2 regions of the Fodinibius sp. genome follow, and region 2 is predicted to be linked to the other one. Evidence: riboswitches for the same ligand, from Rfam matches in the RefSeq annotation. Region 2 holds a riboswitch; the other holds the start of a gene.
The links. A riboswitch is a leader RNA that binds a small molecule or an ion and turns the genes downstream of it on or off. The one in region 2 is predicted to bind cobalamin.
Positions count from the first base shown of each region.

Region 1: another riboswitch for cobalamin. It lies ahead of metE (5-methyltetrahydropteroyltriglutamate--homocysteine S-methyltransferase); the one in region 2 lies ahead of ACESLU_RS09705 (ABC transporter substrate-binding protein).

Region 1 covers NZ_JBEPWZ010000006.1:12,080-21,778, reverse strand. Annotated here, with positions in the region: gene ACESLU_RS01085 (ribonucleoside-diphosphate reductase subunit alpha) at 1-971, opposite strand, end outside; gene ACESLU_RS01080 (ribonucleotide-diphosphate reductase subunit beta) at 1,068-2,054, opposite strand; gene metE (5-methyltetrahydropteroyltriglutamate--homocysteine S-methyltransferase) at 2,110-4,437, opposite strand; cobalamin riboswitch at 4,581-4,785, opposite strand; gene ACESLU_RS01070 (Npt1/Npt2 family nucleotide transporter) at 5,552-8,305, shown strand; gene ACESLU_RS01065 (Crp/Fnr family transcriptional regulator) at 8,330-8,761, shown strand; gene ACESLU_RS01060 (DUF1080 domain-containing protein) at 9,113-9,699, shown strand, end outside.
Region 2 covers NZ_JBEPWZ010000156.1:140-5,544, reverse strand. Annotated here, with positions in the region: gene ACESLU_RS09715 (ABC transporter ATP-binding protein) at 1-878, opposite strand, end outside; gene ACESLU_RS09710 (iron chelate uptake ABC transporter family permease subunit) at 878-1,954, opposite strand; gene ACESLU_RS09705 (ABC transporter substrate-binding protein) at 1,954-3,156, opposite strand; cobalamin riboswitch at 3,181-3,440, opposite strand; gene ACESLU_RS09700 (ABC-F family ATP-binding cassette domain-containing protein) at 3,636-5,405, shown strand, end outside.

The DNA of each region.
Region 1 (9,699 bases), on a different contig from region 2:
CTCGTGTTGAGCGATGGCGTCCGAAAATAGGCGTTGCCCGTGGTTTCCCGCAGGTCCAGGAAGCCGTCGATATCCAGGTGCCAGGGCTGCATGGAAACGACCTGCGAGCTGCGGCGGCGCCCCCCCTGCTGGATGGAATTGACCAGCGTGTCGAAGATCTTGATAAAGGGAATGGCCCCGGACGAGGGCGCATTCAGCGAGGCGATATTAGAGCCCGTAGCCCTAATGCGACTGACATCGGTCCCCACGCCCCCGGCATACTTTGCCAGGAAGGCCGTTTCGCGCGCCTTGTCCATGATAGAATCCAGGGAGTCGTCGATGACGCTCACATAACAGGAAGAATACTGCGAGGTAACGGTACCCGAGTTAAACAGCGTTGGCGTGGAATGCAGGTACTCCAGCTTAGAAAGCTTGTTGTAGATCCTGATGATCTCCTCGTTGGAATTGCCGATCCCCATGGCCACCCGCATAAAAAACCATTGCGGCTTTTCCATGACCTCTCCATCGCGGTTTTTCATCAGGTAGCGATCATTCATGGTGGTCAGGCCAAAATAGCCGAGCAGGCGGTCTCGCTCAAAGTTGAGGGACTTCTCCAGGAGATCAAAATCGAAGTCGTTGAGGCGTTCATGCAGCAGCTCCTGCTCAAATCCTTTTCCCAGGTATTCCCTGAAATTATCCAGCCGCCGGTCAATCCGCTTGTTAATGAGCTTCAGCAGCTGCCTTGTGGCCAGCGTATCGTAGACCGGGTGCCTGGGGATGAGCTGTTCTATGGCCTTCAGCACCAGCCGGTCGAGCTCTTCGGTGGACACCCGCTCCGGCACTTTCAGATCCAGCTCCTTCATGATCAGAAAGACCAGCTCGTAGTCGTCCTCTACCTCCAGTCCCTCTATAATTTCAAAAATGGCATTAATAATTTTCTGTGTCCTGAATGGTTCTTCCGTTCCGTCGCGTTTTATGACTGTTCGTTTCATGGTGATGGGGTTTGGTTGATAGACTGCTAGCCCTTTAAAAGGTGTTTGTTGAGACGGGGCATGCCACGTCCTTACTGGAAGGATGGCTGTAACATCTCAGTAATTCGTGTATTCAGTCGAGGAGACCTCGAAGAAGTTGATCAGCTTCTTTACGTCCTCTTTTTGGAGGAATCGCAGTGGATTTTCGTTGATATGAAACTCCTGCTGAAAACCCAGCTCCTGTAGTCGTCGATCGGTGATATACTTTAGGTAGCGCTCCAGTTCTCCGTATGATATACCCAAAATAGTGCGCTCCCCGAACTTGTGCTTTACGTATTCTATTTCCAGGGCTGTTCCCTCCAAAATAACGTCTCGTATATCCTGCACGTACTCGGTATCTTCCACAATCCCTGGATTTTCATCCAGCATGATCAGGATCGCCTCAATGCCATTTTGCAGGTGCAGCGACTCATCAATCAGTACCAGCTCCACTCCCGATACCACATTCTTCATCTTGGCCATATCCTTGAGGGCGAAGAAATGCGCAAAGGAGGAATAAAAGAAGATCCCCTCCAGGATAATGTTATTCAGCAGGATAGCCCGCAAGATCTGTTTTTGTCCCCCGAGCGTTTCCGGATCGATCTGCCCGTAGCTGATCTTGTCGATCTCATCCACAATCAGCGACTGCTTTTTGCGCAGGATGGGATCGTCAAAGGCCACATCGTACATCTTTTCGCGGTCCATGCCAAAGGACTGCAGCACAATCTCAAAGAAATCGCTGTGGATATTCTCCATGAACAACTGGGTGCTGAAGCTCATCTTGGCATGGGGATCGGTGAGCAGCGGAAAGAAGGAATTCACCAGCACATTCTGAACCAGCAGCTCCGAGGAGCAGAAGTAGCCCACAGCCGTATCAAAAAGATCTTTTTCATCATCCGAAAGCGAGTGATAGTCCAACGCATCCTGCTGAATGTTTAACTCCTCTGGAAACCATATTGCTTTCTTCTGTTTCTCATACAGCTCCTTGAAAATAGGATATGATGGGTCTTCACTGAGTTTAATATTATCGCGTACGGAAGTGCGTCCAATTAATTTGTTATTCATAAATAAATAAGATTTGTCGGGACATACCATGGTACGTCCGCACATATTAAAAATTTTATATATTCTTTCGCATCTGGCGGGCTGCTTCCACCATATTTTCCAGCGACGGCAGCGTCTCTTCCCAGCCGCGGGTTTTAAGTCCACAGTCGGGGTTGACCCAAATCTGTTCAGGCTCAAGTACATCCGCGGCTTTTTCTAACAGCTCGACCATCTCTTCGGTCGACGGTACCCGCGGAGAATGGATATCGTAGACGCCCGGACCTATTTCATTGGGATAATCGAACTCCACAAAGGCATCCAGAAGCTCCATCTGGGAACGAGAAGTCTCCATGGAGATCACATCCGCATCCAGGCGGGCGATATGTTCGATCACATCATTAAACTCCGAGTAGCACATATGCGTGTGGATCTGTGTATAATCCTCAACCACCGTAGAAGCTATGCGGAAGGCATCTACCGCCCATTCAAGATATCGGTCCCAGTCGTCACGCCGCAGCGGTAGCCCTTCCCGAAAGGCGGGTTCATCAATCTGGATAGCCTGGATGCCGGCTTCCTCCAGGTCTTCGACTTCATCGCGGATGGCCAGGGCAATCTGCTTAGCGGTTTCAGACCTAGACTGGTCGTCGCGCGGAAAAGACCACTGCAGGATGGTTACCGGACCCGTGAGCATTCCTTTTACCGGCTTATCCGTTTGGGACTGCGCGTAGGCTGACCACTTGACGGTAATCGCTTCCGGCCGGTGGACATCGCCATAAATGATGGGCGGTTTCACACCGCGGGTCCCGTAGCTTTGCACCCAGCCGTTGCGGGTAAAGGCAAAACCGGCAAACTGCTCGCCGAAATATTCTACCATATCGTTGCGCTCGAATTCACCGTGGACCAGCAGATCCAGACCAATCTCTTCCTGCTTTTGGATCAGCTCGTCTATCGCCTTTTTGATATGTTGCTCATATTCTTTCCGGGACAGATTTCCCTTACGGTAATCGGCCCGCCATTGCCGGACTTCTTTGGTTTGTGGAAAGGAACCGATAGTGGTAGCAGGAAATAAATCCGGCAGATTCAGATGCTTTTGCTGTATCTTTTTGCGCTCTCTGTAGGAGTGGTCCCGGTGCAGGAACCCATCATCCAGATTCTCCATGCGCTCTTTCACATCGGGATTATGCACCAGTGATGACTCTCCCTTATCGGCCAGATCTTCTTGGTGCGCCCTTACGAGTACTTCCTCTTCATCTGTTAGCGAACCCTCTGCAATCTTTTTCAACAAAGATAGCTCCTCCAGCTTCTGGTTAGCAAAAGCCATCCAGTGTTTCACCTCGGCAGGCAGCGCCGTCTCGTCCGTCTCCTGCTCCAGGTCCACCGGACAGTGCAACAGCGAGCACGAAGGCCCTATCCAAAGTCGATCGCTCCCAAGCACTTCTTCAGCCTGTTGAATAACTTCTATTGTCGTTTCAAGATCTGCTTTCCAGATGTTACGGCCGTTAATTAATCCCAGTGAAAGGACTTGTTTTTCATCCACTGCGTCGAGCACCTCATCAAGCTGACCGGGGGCTTCTACCAGATCGATATGAATTCCTTCAACCGGCAATCCGGACGACAGCTCCGTGTTTACTCCCAATCCCTCAAAATAGGTAGTCAACAACAGGTTCAGCTCCTCCCGGTTTTCATCCAGCGTTTGATAGGTTTGGCGGAAGGCTTCTTTTGCTTTTTCCTCCAGGTCGAGGGACAAAAACGGTTCTTCTATCTGTACCCACTCTACGCCCATCCGTTCAAGCTTTTCCAAGATTTCCTGGTAGACGGGCAGCAGATCATCCAACAGATCCAGACGGTGAAAATCTCCGGCCCCATCTTTCTCCTTGCCCAGCAGCAAAAAACTAATCGGACCGATAAGTACAGGCTTTGTAATTACTCCAACAGCTTTAGCCTCCTCGTATTCATCAAATATTTTGGATGAAAGGCACTGGAAAGATTGTTCCGGTGAAAACTCCGGGACGATATAGTGGTAGTTCGTATTAAACCATTTGGTCATCTCCATGGCCGATATATCGTGTTCTTCATTCTGTATGCCCCGTGCCATTGCAAAATAAGTATCGATTGGATAACTCAGAATTTTGTCATTCTCCTGGTGGTACAATTCCTGGTATCGCTCCGGAATAGCGCCCACTAGCAGCGCCGTATCCAGCACCTGGTCATATAGGGAGAAATCATTCGACGGCACCCAGTCTATTCCGGCTTCCTTCTGTTTGGTCCAGTGCATCACCCGAAGCGCTTCGGTGGATTCCACCAGTTTTGATTTACTTACATCGCCTTTCCAATAAGATTCTACGATTTTTTTAAGATCTCTGTTGATACCTATCCGCGGGTATCCGAGGTTATGAGTAAGCATGAGTAATACCTTGTTTTAGCTTATAATTATACGGGGAGGGAATGCTAAAACGTTGATAAGACAGGAGATATAAATATCATATAACTCATAATATAGACATGCACCAGACCTGTCTTCCAACAACGCCTTAACTCCCGAAGGCCTCGTTTAGTCAATTTAAAGGCAGGTCTCCTGGCTTCCCGAAATTTCCCTGATCCTTCCCATCTCTTTTGGGGCTGAGACAGTGGCTTAACAAGGAAACATATCGGATTACAGTTGCGGGAACAGCTCCGGATTCTCCCTCTTCGGGGATCACCGGATTCCCTTTTCATCCGCCGACTAGCGGACACCTTTAAATCTTACTTTCAAGAAAACAGCTTCTGCGTTCATTGTCAACGATTACTTTTCCACATTTAGCCGAAGTTGTTAACATTTCGATGAAGAGATATTGGCAAAGTACGGTACGGGCGGGCTGGTGGCCTCATTTACATACTCATACTATTTCGAAAAAAAATTATATATTAAGTGCAGAGAGTGGCCCAATATCCTGTTAATGTCGCTCTTCTTTTTTGGTCATTGCCACTTTATCAGTTTTAAACTGCTGAAAAGAGGCTTGCTGGTTAACTTTTATCAGGATTATCGGTCACAACTGCTGGGAGCAAGTTTTACAGGAGATGAAGTAGAACAGCCGGCAAAAGTGGTCAAGAGGTAGGTATCACTTTGTTATTTTTATCCATAGCAAAAACATTTGGTTCAATTGGATTCCCAGCTATTCCCAGTCTGCTATTTGTTACCAATTATGTCGACCCGTGACAAGAACCTTAATTATCTAATCAACCAGTCTGTTAAAGAAGCGTTGTACAAGCCAAACAAGATACAAAGTACAAGGTAAAAACCTTTATCAATATGTTTTACAGCCATTTTCCAAAGTATTGACCGCCGTACCCAGTCTGACTGTTGCGGTCTGGATAGGGTGAGAACACCTATGAGGCTATCCTTTGCATGCCTGATTATTCTTGTATTTTAGATGTCAGTAGTCCGTTGCGCAGGCAGAGAATTTAAAAAGAATAGATACCGAAGGCACACGAGTTTAGAAAACAATTAGAACACTTCCTGCAAAAACAAATAAAGCAGTTTGAAGAAACTTATCTCCATATTTTATGACATCCGAAAGGACGAATGGCGGTCGGTACTGCTGATGTTCGTAATCCATTTTATTCTGATGGTCATCCTGTACTTTCTAAAGCCTGCACGAGATAGCTTATTTCTCACCTCCAATGGGCCGGAGGATCTTCCCTATGTTTATATTCTGCTGGCAGTGATTTCCATTCCGGTTACCCATCTTCTCACCGGATTTATGAGACGCTATCCCATTCGGTCAGTCCTTATCTGGACACTGGGGGGACTGGCAGTCAACATTCTGTTTATCCGCTGGTTGTTTCAATATGATATGGAATGGATTTTCATGACCTTTTATATCTGGGTGGGCATTTTTGGGATTCTGGTAATCTCATTGTTTTGGATATTAGCGAATGCTGTTTTTAAACCCGCACAGTCAAAACGGGTTTTTCCATTCCTTACACTCGGAGCTATTTTAGGAGCTATTGCCGGTAGTGAAGCCTCCAGTCTCATCGTCTCACTAATTGATCTTTCTACAGAGAATCTGCTTTATATTTGTGTGGGGTTATTAATTCTGGCGATGAGACTCTTGTTTTTTATTCCAAAGATCTCAACTCCTGAATCGAAGCTGGACGCCAATAAAAAAAGTACTCGAATCTCCTCTCCCCTCAAAGCTGCCCAAAAAATTGTGGCATCCCGTTATCAACTTACAGTAGCCGGAATCATAGGTCTGACAATGATGACCACTACTTTTACCGATTACCAGTTTAAAGCACTTGCTTTTGACGCCTATCCCGAAACCGCGGGCTTAACTGCATTTATAGGTACCTTTTATGCCGGTGTCAGCCTGGCTTCTTTAGGTATACAAGTATTGCTATCTTCGCAGATCATAAAAAAAATGGGCCTGTCGGGTGCTATTTTATCGCGTCCCGTTAGCATGATGATCGGAGCTATACTGATGGCTGTTGAACCCGTACTGGCATCGATCGTTATTTTAAATGGGTTCGATGGAGCTACCCGCTACTCCATTGATAAAACAGGCCGTGAACTGCTTTTTTTACCCATCTCCCAGCATACCAAAGAACAAACTAAAATTTTCATTGATATCTTTGTGGATCGCTTTTCCCGTGGACTGGGAGGGGTCGTATTACTGGGCTTTATTGTCGTACTCAACTGGTCGGTATATCTGCTGACCTATGTCGTTATCACATTATTGATCATTTGGATTTTGCTTGGCATACGAGCCAAAAAGGGATATGTGAATAAGTTTCGAAGCTCAATCCAGAAACAGCTTATCGGGACCGACAGTATGGCCCTTAACCTCAATGAATCCACTATTTATTCCATTATCAAGGAATCATTACATAGCACCAGTGATTCACAGGTTTTGCATACCCTCTTTTTACTGAAAGACAGTAACGTCGAAAAGATTGCGGAAGATCTAAGACAACTATTGGATCATCAGAACAGTGAAATAAAACTGCAAGCTTTGATTATGCTGCAAGGTGTGGAGAGTCTGAATCTCACCGGAGAGATAATAACATTATTACAAGACGAGGATCCGGAAATACGGTTGGAAACCATCTATTACCTGTGCAAGCACTCGCATGAGGATCCCACCAGTATTATTAAATCGTATTTGGCACACAACGACTACAAACTGAAATCGGCGGCCCTCGGTTGCGCCAGTAAACACAGGGGATCAGCTACTGACCTGGTAGAACCTGAATTTTTTGACCAGCTTTTGGATAAAAAAGAGAAAGATGCAGTAGTCATAAGAGCCCAGATTGCGGATGCACTGGGATATATTGAAAATGATACGATTGCACACAAATATTTGTCAAAACTACTGAATGATGAACATCCTTCAGTGGTAAGAAAAGCTATTTCCAGTATTGGTCGTCAAAAAAGTGATCGTTTTATACCTCTATTAATTGAAAAATTGAAAAACCCCGAATTCAAGATTGAAATCAGAAAAACACTCGCTTCCTATGGCACCGATTACCTGATTCTCTATAAAAATCGTTTTTTTGACCGTACCCTGGATAAGAATATTCGAAAAAGTATACCGGGTATTTTCTCTCATCTCCCTGAGCAGTCTACAGCAGATCAGTTGTTTGATATGATCGACATTCAAAATACTGACCTCCGCTACCACGTCATCAAAGCCCTGAATAAACTGATCCGGGAACGTCCATCACTTGAAATGGATATCAAAAAAGTACGTCAAACCATCAAAAGTGAAGCATTGCATTATTTTGAGTTGCTCTCGATAAAACAGCTTCAGCCTCCGAATCGGCCGAATCGACCAAACAGAATACTACTGAAGGCTCTTGACGAAAAAATGGGGCAAAACGTAGAGCGCCTGTTCCGCTTGCTGGGTCTTATTTATGATCCCAAAGACATGTATGGAACATACCTGGCTCTTCAAAGTTTGTCAACTGATAAACGTTCTGCAGCTATCGAATTTTTGGATAATGTTTTAACGGAAGCAGATCGAAAATATGTTTTTCCCATTGGAGACCATCAAAACGAAAGGATAAAACTTACACGGGGCCGCCAGTTATTTGATATTCCTGAAAAACGTTATGATGAAGGATTGCATCAATTAATAGAAGGAGAAGATCTTTGGTTGCAGGTTTGCGCTATCTACAGTGTATCTCCCCAGTGTCCTGATACGCTTCAGGCAAAAGTAAAAAAAGCAGTATATTCTCCCAATGAACTCATTAGAGAAACGGCTGAACTGGTCATGAAAAGAAATGCGCGATAATATAATTTTATATAATGCACAACTATGGAAACAACGATAGAACGGGTAATTTTTTTACAGGGTATTGAACTATTTGCAGATATTGCTTCCGAACAATTAGCCCACCTCGCTGGCATAACCAAAAGTTATTCGGCCGATAACAATGAAGTTCTTTTTAAAGAGGGAGACCGCTCCCAATCTATGTTCATATTAATCAATGGTAAGGTTCAATTGCACCGCAATGGAGAACTGAGAAAAGAACTTACCGATCCTATTGCAATCGGAGTATGGGGATTTTTTGATGGTGAAGAACAGTTAACATCAGCTATCTGCAAAGAAGAATCCAGTTTTCTGGTTATTGATCGCATAGACTTTTATGACCTGCTGGAAGACCGGGTTCAATTAAGCCAGGGACTGCTTAAATATTTCGTAAAACGAATTCGAAAGCTTACTGAACTGTCAGACGCTATAGTATAATGTATCATTACAGACTTAAATCCTGATTAGCTACGTCAAAAAAAATTTTATGGGGGGGGCCGGGCCCAGTTCCATAACATAAACAGAGTTATATAGATAACATAACAACATAGATGGAGTCATTAGTATAACCGTAGGAAAGTTGTTATAATAATTTCTAACATCGTGCTAATACGATATCGGTGAGCTTCAATAGTGTGGATATTCCCTCAACGTCAACCTGTAAAAAGCTTAAACAAAGAAATTACAAGTTGAACGGACGGACTAAAATGCGTATGGTAAGATACCTGTAAATAAAACGCGTCTCCCTGGTGGGAGAGCATAATCCGAACTTCTAAGGCATAGTGAATTATGAAACTTTCAATTAAAATAATGACCGCAGTAGCCATGACGGCTATGGTACTCGGTGGAGCAATTTCCTCTTCGGCCCAGGAAACAAATGAAGAATGGATCTCCCTGTATGACGGGCAGACGCTCAATGATTGGCAGGCCAGTGAGAATCCGGAGACTTTTTCGGTGGAAGACGGACTCATCAAGGTCGACGGTCCCCGCGCGCATCTCTTTTATGCGGGTCCCGTAGCAGACCATGATTTTAAGAACTTCGAATTCAAAGCCGACGTAAAAACAACTGAAGGCTCCAACTCGGGCATCTATTTCCACACCGAATACCAGGAGGAAGGCTGGCCGGAGAAGGGATACGAAGTGCAGGTGAATAACACCCACGACGATCCTCGGAAAACGGCCAGTCTCTATGCTATCGAGGATGTGATGAACGACGCTCCCGCCAAAGACGGGGAGTGGTTTACGTTACACATCAAGGTGCAGGATAAAGACGTTACGGTGAATATGGATGGTGAGACATTCATCGAATACACTGAACCGGAAGAAGTGGACCGCGAGGGACGCGTACTCGACAGCGGAACCTTTGCCCTGCAGGG
Region 2 (5,405 bases):
TAGCCGGAGCGCTCCAGGGCCCGTCGCGTCCAAAAGACGCCCTCGGCATCCCCATGCAGGCAGATCGACCCTCTGGAAGGTTCGTGAAGCCTGAACGAACCGGTGGCACGGTCGAAATCGAAGCTGTCCTGCGCAAACACCGCTTCAAACGTACCGTCCAGCACCAGATCCTCGGGCGTGCCGGTGACCACCCTGCCCTGCCGGTCAATGAGCCACAGCGAGTCGGCCGCTTTAAGGGCGAGGTCCAGCTCATGGGTTGACAGTAAAACCGCCTTTCGCGTATTATGGGACAAACGACGCAACAGGCGCATAATCGCCACCCGGTTGGGCAGGTCCAGGTGAGCCGTGGGCTCATCCAGCAAGATAGCGGAGGTATCCTGCGCCAGCGCCCGGGCGATCATCACTTTTTGACGCTCCCCGTCGCTCAGGTGCAGTACGTCGCGGTCGACAAACGGTTCAATACCCGTGGATTCAATAGCCCAGGCTATTTTTTCTTCATCTTGTTGGTCCAGCGAACCGAACCACCCCGTGTAGGGCGAACGACCGAAGGCCACCAGCTCGTATACGCTTAAATTACCGATCGTAAGACGGTCGGTCAGCACCGTACTTACCTTCCGGGAGACCTCCCTGACAGAAAGACCGCTTATTTCTTCCCCCGATAAATGGATCGTCCCGCTCAATGGAGCGTGCAGCCCGGCGAGCGTGCGGATAAGCGTTGACTTTCCCGATCCGTTGGGTCCCAGCAGGCAAACAACCGCTCCCCTGTGCAGCGACACATCAATATGGCGGGCCACGGTGGTGGAGGTACGACGACGTCCCCGCGTCGGAAATCCGATCTCCAAATCCCGGCTCGATATGATAGGTTCAGGGTTATCCATCAGAAGGAAGCCTGCAGGTTTTTGCGCTGAATGATCACCCATATCACCACCGGAGAGCCCACCATCGAAGTGACCGCGCTGATGGGCAGGGTCGCCGTAGAGCCGGGCATCTGGGCGATGACATCACAGCCCAGCAGCAGCATCGCTCCCATCAACAGGGTCCCCGGAACGAGCACGCGATGCTCGTTCGTGCCCAGCAGCGACCTGGTCAAATGGGGAACGGCAATCCCGACAAAACCGATAGGCCCGCAAAAGGCCGTGATGCCCCCGGCCAGCAGGCTGGTGCTTACGATGATCCATATCCGGGCCCTGGAAACGGACAAGCCCATGCTGCGCGCGTAATTTTCGCCTAACAACAGCCCGTTGAGCGATTTGGACAGCAGCATGGCCATGCCTCCTCCTGCGAGCGTCAGGACGCCCAACATCCAAAGCTGGCTGAGCGGTACCCCTCCCAGGCTGCCGAACGTCCATATCAGGTAGTCCTGGATCTGTTCCGGCCGGCTGAAATACTGCCAGATACTCACCAGAGCGATGGTCATATTGCCGACCATCAAACCGATAATAAGCAGCGTCACATTATCCCGAACCTTTACGGAGATAAGCAGGATAAGCAACAATACCGCTGCCGAACCGATACTTGCCGCTAATATAATCAACCAGCTCCCCATTGCGGACAGTTGCCGGATGGCAAAAATAGTCGTGATCGTCCCGCCGGCTAACATTACCACCGCTACGCCGAGACTCGCGCCCGCTGTGATGCCCAGCACCGATGGTCCGGCCAGCGGGTTACGGAACAGCGTCTGCATAAGGAGTCCCGCCACGGAAAGCGCGCTGCCGGCCAGGATAGCGGTAACAGCGCGGGGTATGCGTATGTTGATCAGAATCTTTTGCCAGGCCGGTTCCCGGGGTTCTCCTCCCGACAACATATGCAGAATATCGGGAAGTGGGATATTCACCGAGCCGAGCGCCAGGTTTAACAGGAAAAGCCCAACGACCCCCGTCACGAGGAGGAAAAAGTACAGGGGACGAATTCCCATGCGATACGGCCTTTTATGATCCCTTGGCTGATCAGTCATCACTCAACATTGTCGTAATAGTAAAAGTCATGGTCGCCCGCGATTTCAGGATGGAAAATTTTGATCAGGTCAGCCAGAACGAGGTCGGGACGTACGACCCCCGACTCCCAAAAGTCATTCGCCCCCGACGGGGTGGAACGCCGATAGTTATGATAGATTTCGCCGGTCTGAAATGATTTAAAATCGCGGAAGCGCTCATCTTTGGCTAAAATATCCTCTTTTGTTTTTGCGGTTCCAGGGTGCAACCAGACATCGGCTTCCAGTCCCTGCCGGTACACCACCTCGAATGCTTTTCGGAGTCCCCCGGTCTCCTCAGACTCCAACCACGGGTAATCCGCTCCCGCGTCCTTGAGAAACCGGGCGGTAAAACTCTCCCCGCCCGGGACAAACCAGGCGCCCTTGTACGGCATATTATTGATCGTCATCGGCTTATCCTCCACCGTGTCAACCGCTGCCTTGAAATCGTTATATTGCCGGGCTACCTTGTCAAACTTTTTGTTGGCCAGCTTTTCTTTGTTTAACAGGGCCGCCATCACCTTGACCCATTCCGCCTTGCCAAGCGGGGTCGTCTCCAGCCATTCGGAATTCACCAGCAGATCAATACCGGAATCCATCAGTACGCGGTAATGATCAAACTGTGATGTGGGTCCCCCGGAAACCATAAGCAGATCGGGATCGAGGGCAAGCACCTTTTCCTTATTGAGCTCCCCTTCCTGGAAGCCGGTTATGGTCCCCTCCTCTATTCGCTGGCGGACCTCCGGGGTATAGACATAATCGGCGCCCACCACTCCGGTAACCCTTTCATTGGCGTCGAGCATATCCGTGAGAGCGATATGAGTGGCGGAAGTGGCGACCAGGGTGCGGACGGGAATGGGGATTTTTCGGGTATTTTTTACGTTAACCTGATCTGCTATCTCCCTTGGTACCAGGGAGTAGCGCAACGTGTCGAGGCGATCCTGAAAAGGATTGATAATTTCCAGAAGCTTGTAGTTGTCGCGGTAACTGATGCGAAATCCCTCGGCATAATCGGCCTCTGCCTTGTGGGAAAAATCGACGGCTACCGTGTCGGGTTCCGGGGAGTTTGGCTGCCCTTCGGAAGCAGACGATTGGCAACCCGCCGCGAGCAGAACGGCGACCAAAAGGACCGCACAGGCACGTCTATTGTAGTATGCATGTCGAAAAAAGGATCGCCTTGTTGACATCGGTACGGCTTTTCTCCCGAAAGCTTTTCCATCATCATTGCCGGCAGGTCTTCTGGCTTGCTCCGCTTTCAACAACCTTCCCGTCCGCCGGCCGGCGGACAGTGGTATCGAAGGATTAAAAACGTTAGTCCGTATCTCTCACAAAAGAGTGTTGAGAAACAAGGGTTAAGAGCTTACAGCAGCGGGGACTGCTCCGGACTACCCGTGGCCACACGGCACAGGTCACCGGATTCCCTTTTAACGTCCCGCCTGCAGCGGGACAAACCGTCAATGAATCAGTAGGTTAGAAATAGATGATTAAAGTAACGGTATTCTGTCATATAAGCCAACGGGAAACTTACCCGGATGTTCAGCCCCGGGGCAATGCTATTCCCAACATACCAGGATCCGGCGAAAAGGCTGTGAGTCCGTATTACTTTTCTTATCTTATGCCCCGCACCCACGACGTTCACTCTTAATAATCTTGTCGAAAACGATTCATGACCTACCTGTCAACTGAAAACCTGGCCAAGAACTACGGTATCAAGGTGCTGTTTGAGGATCTCTCCTTCGGTATTTCAAAGGGGGACAAGACCGCCCTGATCGCTGAAAATGGTACGGGAAAGTCTACATTGCTGAAGATATTGGCCGGCAGGGAGACCCCGGATGCCGGCAAGGTGATGATTCAAAACGACGTCAGCATCGGCTTCCTCGAACAGGACCCGCAGCTGGATGAGCGCAAGACCATCCGCTCCTACATTGCGCAAAGCGACAACAGGATGGTTCAGCTCATCCAGCAGTATGAAAAAGCAGCCCGGGAGCAGGCTGAAAATTACAATGAGAAAACCCGGAAGGCGTTCGAGAAAGCCGCAGCAGCCATGGAGGCGGCCGACGCCTGGGATTACGAGCAGCGGATGGAACAGATTCTCGGCAAGCTGGATATCCACGACCTGGACCAGTCCATCGGCACTCTTTCGGGGGGACAGCGAAAGCGGGTGGCCCTGGCCTTTGTGCTGCTGGACGATCCGGATTTTCTGATCCTCGACGAGCCGACCAACCACCTGGATGTGGATATGATCGAGTGGCTCGAAGAGTACCTGAAAAAGAGTACCAAAACACTGCTGATGGTCACACACGACCGCTATTTCCTGGATCGCGTATGTAATCACATTATTGAGCTGGAGGACGGTAAAATCTATCACCATGATGGAAATTATCAATATTTCCTTGAAAAACGGGCGGAACGGCAGGAAATCGAGCGGAAAAAGATGCACAAGGCCAATCAGCTTTATAAAAAGGAGCTTCAGTGGATGCGGCGCTCTCCCAAAGCGCGGACGACGAAATCCAAATCGCGCATCGATGATTTTGAAGAGCTTCAAGACAAGACGGACACGGGTCCCGGGGGGCCTGAACTCCGCCTCCAGATGGATATGCACCGGATGGGCGGCAAGATCCTGGAATTGATCAATGTCTCCAAAAGTTATGGGGACGAGACCATTCTCGACAGTTTTTATTATGACTTTGAGAAAGGCGAACGGATCGGCATTATCGGCAAAAACGGTGCCGGCAAGAGCACCTTCCTCAAACTGCTTACAGGGGAAGAACCAATCGATTCGGGGAAGATACGGACGGGAGAAACCATCGTATTCGGCCATTACAGGCAGGAAGGACTCCTCTTTGATGAAGACCAGCGGGCGATCGATGTGATTGAAGACGTGGCCAAAGTCATCAAACTGTCAAGCGGGAAAAAGATATCCGCTTCGCAGTTTCTGGAGCACTTCCTGTTTTCTCCCGAAATGCAGTATACCCCGGTAAAAAAGCTAAGCGGGGGTGAAAAAAAGCGGCTCAGTCTGATGTTGGTGCTCATTCAGAATCCGAATTTCCTGATCCTCGACGAGCCGACCAACGACCTGGACCTGCTCACCCTCAATAAGCTGGAGGAGTTTCTGCTCGACTTCGAAGGCTGCCTGATCCTCGTTTCACACGATCGCTTTTTTATGGATAAGCTTGTTGAGCACTATTTCGTATTCGAGGGGGACGGGGAAATTCGCGACCATCACGGTACCTATGAAGAATACCGGGAACAACGAAAAAAGCGTGAAGACAAAGCCCGCGCCAGGCGGCGCAGTGAACAAAAGAAATCGGTCGCCTCGAAACCTAAAAAGAATAATCGATCTTCCGGTAACGAGGGACTCAGTTACACGGAGCGACGGGAATACCGGAAACTGGAAGAACGGATCGAAACACTCGAATCCAAGAAAGAAGCCCTG